One region of the Planococcus sp. MB-3u-03 genome, then DNA from elsewhere that is predicted to be linked to it. Evidence: riboswitches for the same ligand, from Rfam matches in the RefSeq annotation. Region 1 holds a riboswitch; the other holds the start of a gene.

What was found. A riboswitch is a leader RNA that binds a small molecule or an ion and turns the genes downstream of it on or off. The one in region 1 is predicted to bind FMN.
Region 2: another riboswitch for FMN. It lies ahead of CW734_RS10825 (ECF transporter S component); the one in region 1 lies ahead of ribD (bifunctional diaminohydroxyphosphoribosylaminopyrimidine deaminase/5-amino-6-(5-phosphoribosylamino)uracil reductase RibD).

Annotation. Positions count from the first base shown of each region.
Region 1 covers NZ_CP025135.1:393,235-395,434, forward strand. The annotation lists gene CW734_RS03280 (ring-cleaving dioxygenase) at 1-217, shown strand, start outside; gene CW734_RS03285 (TIGR04104 family putative zinc finger protein) at 367-666, shown strand; FMN riboswitch at 780-910, shown strand; FMN riboswitch at 1,018-1,148, shown strand; gene ribD (bifunctional diaminohydroxyphosphoribosylaminopyrimidine deaminase/5-amino-6-(5-phosphoribosylamino)uracil reductase RibD) at 1,248-2,200, shown strand, end outside.
Region 2 covers NZ_CP025135.1:1,892,998-1,895,197, reverse strand. The annotation lists gene CW734_RS10830 (hypothetical protein) at 1-765, shown strand, start outside; FMN riboswitch at 821-955, shown strand; partial or broken gene CW734_RS10825 (ECF transporter S component) at 1,095-1,687, shown strand; partial or broken gene CW734_RS10820 (ferredoxin) at 1,724-1,974, opposite strand.

The DNA of each region.
Region 1 (2,200 bases):
CTTCTTTGAATCATTGTACGCACGGGTAGCCCCCGGCCTCTTGTTCGAATGGGCAACGGATGGCCCGGGCTTCATGGGTGACGAGCCATATGAAACACTCGGGGAGAAACTTTCTTTGCCGCCGTTTTTGGAACCGAAGCGCGAACAGATCGAGAGCATGGTGCGGCCGATCGATACGGTGCGCAGCACGAAGGATATCGAAAAAGAATACCTATAGGAAAAATTGGCACTGCTCCCCATGGGCAGTGCTTTTTCACTGCCAATAACAAAGAGGATGCAGAGAATCTGAAATAATGGGACGATTTTGGGAACTTATTCAACTTATATGCGTAAGTATAGTTAACACAAAGAAAGGGGAGAAGGGCGATGCCGAAATGCCAGAATTGCGGAGCGTTATGGACGTGGGCACAGACCGTATGCCGACTGTGCACACTCGGGGATGGGATGAAGTGCCCCTCATGCCGCGAGGAGCAATTCGTATCGATGGAATCGCGGAAAAAGACCAGCTTGTTCGTCTTTGCCGCTCCGCTCATCATGTTCATTTCGGTCGCTTTCGGCATCGATCCGTTCGTTTCCCTCGCCCTGTTCCTGGCTTCCTTTTTAGTAATCATGGGCATTTATCCATTCTTTATCGAATTGACAGACGAGCGCGGGCCAATGTGGTGACTAGTAGAAATCCGAGTTTCTTTCTAGGGATTGAGTTGGCTGCGCACAACAAATGAAGATTCTTTTCTGGACAGCCCCTGAAGCTTGCGCTAAACTTACAGATAATCATCTATAGCGTTCTTCGGGGTCGGGTGAAATTCCCAATCGACGGTAACGGAGCAATCCGAAGCCCGTGAGCCTTTCGGGGCAGGATTTGGTGCAAGTCCAAAGCCGACAGTTAAAGTCTGGATGGGAGAAGAACCGTCAAGCAGCCTACTAGCAATCGCTTAGGTTTCTTTGATATGCACTTTCAAGGCCCCTTTCTTTTTATGGAAGGGGCCTTTTTGCATACTGTGGATGATCAACTGAATAGTATTCCTTCGGGGTCGGGTGAAATTCCCAATCGACGGTAACGAAGCAATTCGAAGCCCGTGAGCCTTTCGGGGCAGGATTTGGTGCAAGTCCAAAGCCGACAGTTAAAGTCTGGATGGGAGAAGGAAGAACACGGAAATTATAGAGTTTTCTATAGTTCTATTTCCTATTGTCTTCTAACCCATTGGCTAATCAATGGGTTTTTATTTTGTTCTGAAAGGTGTGATCAAGTGGACGATCAGCAAATCATGAAGCAAGCACTGGCATTGGCACGATCAGCTGCCGGGCAGACTTCCCCCAACCCGCTTGTCGGGTCGGTGATCGTCAAAGATGGCCGTATCATCGGCATGGGCGCGCATTTGAAAGCGGGACAGGCGCATGCAGAAATCCATGCGCTGAATATGGCAGGCACTGAAGCGCGAGGCGCGGATTTATATGTGACGCTGGAGCCTTGCAGCCATCATGGCCGGACTGGACCTTGCGCAGACGCGATTATAAAAGCCGGCATCCGCCGTGTCGTCGTCGCTGTGCTTGACCCGAATCCGCTCGTTTCAGGCCAGGGCATCAAGAAGCTCGAAGCCGCCGGGGTGATTGTAGAGACCGGTGTCTGCGAGCAGGAAGCTGCGGAGCTGAACCGGATGTTCTTCACCTTTATCCGCAAAAACCGGCCATTCGTCACATTGAAGCATGCCATCACGCTAGACGGCAAAATCGCTGTATACGGCGGCCGTTCGGAAAAAATTACGGGGCCTGAAGTGCAGCGCGACGTCCACGAACTGCGCTTGCTGCACGACGCCATCCTCGTCGGCGCACAGACCATTGCACTCGATAACCCCCGTTTGACCAATCGGTTTGCCGATTCCCCGAAGCAGCCGATCCGCGTCATTTTAGATGGCCATCTGCGCATCCCGATAGAGAGCCACGTCATTCAAGTACCTGATGCCCCTACTTGGATAATCGTCGGATCACAAGCTGATATCGACAGCCGCGGCGCATTTCCTGAGCATGTCCGAATTCTGCAACTGGATACGCCCGATGTGGAAATCGTCGCTGCATTGGAATTGCTGGCCGAGCATAAGGTGTTATCTGTCCTTGTGGAAGGCGGCCAAAAAATCAATACCGCTTTTTTGAAAAGCGGGCAAGTAGATGAAGTTGCTACGTATATCGCGCCAATCATTCTCGG
Region 2 (2,200 bases), 1.5 Mb from region 1:
TATCATGGCTATGTTGTGCCCATAAGTTTCGTCATTCCTAAACAGCTAGCCGATAAGGAGGAGCCGAACGCTCTCGAATTATATGAAACATTCGCCGGTCAAATCGATGAATCCGGCTTGGGTTTTGATGAGTATCATCCATATGAAGGCGAACTTCAGCTAAACGGGTCGACGATCAGCCATTTTCTGCCGGACGGCCATTCCTATGATCAAGGTTCGGCTTCCACTTTGCTGTATTTATACAGCCTGGAAGAAACATTCATGGGCCAGCAGGAAATCCGTGTCTTGAATGAAGAGGGCGAGGCAGCGCAATTATCCCATATAGGGACAGTGGAACCGCTCGTACCCGGGGAACAGGGGCAAAGCTTTTACTTGCTTGCCTCGTCAACGGGTGACTGGCATTTGGCTCCGGCATACGGCATGTCACCGGAGAATGTGGGAGATGCGCTGATGGCACTTCAGCAATCGCCGAATGACGGCTATCGATCGCCGGTTCCTGAAGGGATCAGTTACCGCGTCGAAGTGGATGAAATGAACGCCACATTGATATTCGAAGAGCCAATGGACTTGGAGGCGCTTGACGGAATGGAAGCGATGCAGATGATCGAAAGCATGGCGCTCACGGCTCAATCCTATGGCTCATCGCTGACGGTATCCAATACGGCACAAGCGGAATGGGCAGGATTCGATTTCTCCAAAGAACTTGAACTGCCCGTTTCGCCCAACCGCATCGACTGGTTAGAAAATAAAAAGACAGCAATGTAAGCAGTATGGTTTACATTGCTGTCTTTTTATAAGATTAACTTGTATAAAAATATCGATTCATCTTCGGGGCAGGGTGCAATTCCCTACCGGCGGTAATTGGACATAATGGTCCATCAGCCCGCGAGCCGTAAAAGCAGGATTTGGTGAGATTCCAAAGCCGACAGTATAGTCTGGATGGGAGAAGGTGAAGGTACGGACGCATGCCGTGTTAATGGCGGACCGTTTATTTCAGTGTGCCTAACTCTCCTTAAGTGAAACTTGCTTAGGGATTTTTATGGCAGCATGCGCCCGAACCTTTCTTCTGGTGAATCACGACAAGGAGAGGAAACATGAAGAACAAGAAATTGCAATCGATGATCGTCATCGGTATGCTGAGCAGCATCTCGTTTGTGTTGATGCTATTCAATTTTCCGCCGCCGGCATTGCCAGCATTTTGAAAGTGGATTTCAGTGACGTGCCTGCGCTGATCGCGGCGATCACGATGGGGCCAGTAGCAGGCGTCTTGGTAGCATTCTTTAAAACGTATTGACTGGATTTTTCAGGAAGCCCGACTGGCGTTCCTGTAGGGCATATGGCGAATTTCGCGACGAGCCTGTTGTTCATTTTGCCGGTCTACGCCATTTACCGTAAAGTTTCCACGAAAAAGGAATCGCATTCGGTTTGATCATCGGGACATTCTCGATGGCAATCGGCATGAGCTTGCTCAATTATTTCGTCTTTTGCCTATGTACACGTTTTCCTGAACATGCCTGAACAGTCAGGGAACGCATTGTACACGACCATTGTCCTCGGGATCCTGCCGTTCAACTTGATCAAAGGCTTGGCGCTTACGACCGTCGTCTTATTGATCTTCGGCAGCATGCATACCTGGATTGAAAACAACGTTCCTATTATTTATCATAAAAGAAGGGCTGGAAGATGATTCTTCCGGCCGCTTTTTCTATTGACCACGTTTCGGTCAGTCTTCGTATTTAAGTGGGTTCCCTTCAAATGACTCGTCTGCAACTTTAATGGAATCGGTCGGGCATCCTTCGAATGCGTCTTCCATATCCTCCATCAGCTCATCTGGCACTTGTTCAGTCCCCGTGTTATCATCAAGAATAACGAAGGCGATGCCCTCATCATCATAATCGTAAATGTCCGGTGCTGCTGCTCGCAAGCCCCGCATGCGATACACGTATCTTTATCAACAATGGTATATTTAGCCATTCCAGTTCCTCTCCTTTATCTCCGAACAAGTCCAGTTATACTATCGTGTTTATTCTATAGATATTTCATGATTTTTCAACCCAAAACCGCCAGGAGGGTAATTCAGTGCGATTCGATGAAGTCGTTTTAGCGATCATGAAAGCGGTAGACGGTCAACGGACCGTATCTTCCCTTATCATTTAATTAAAGGAAAGAAATCAGGGCAAACGATTCAGGACATCGGCTA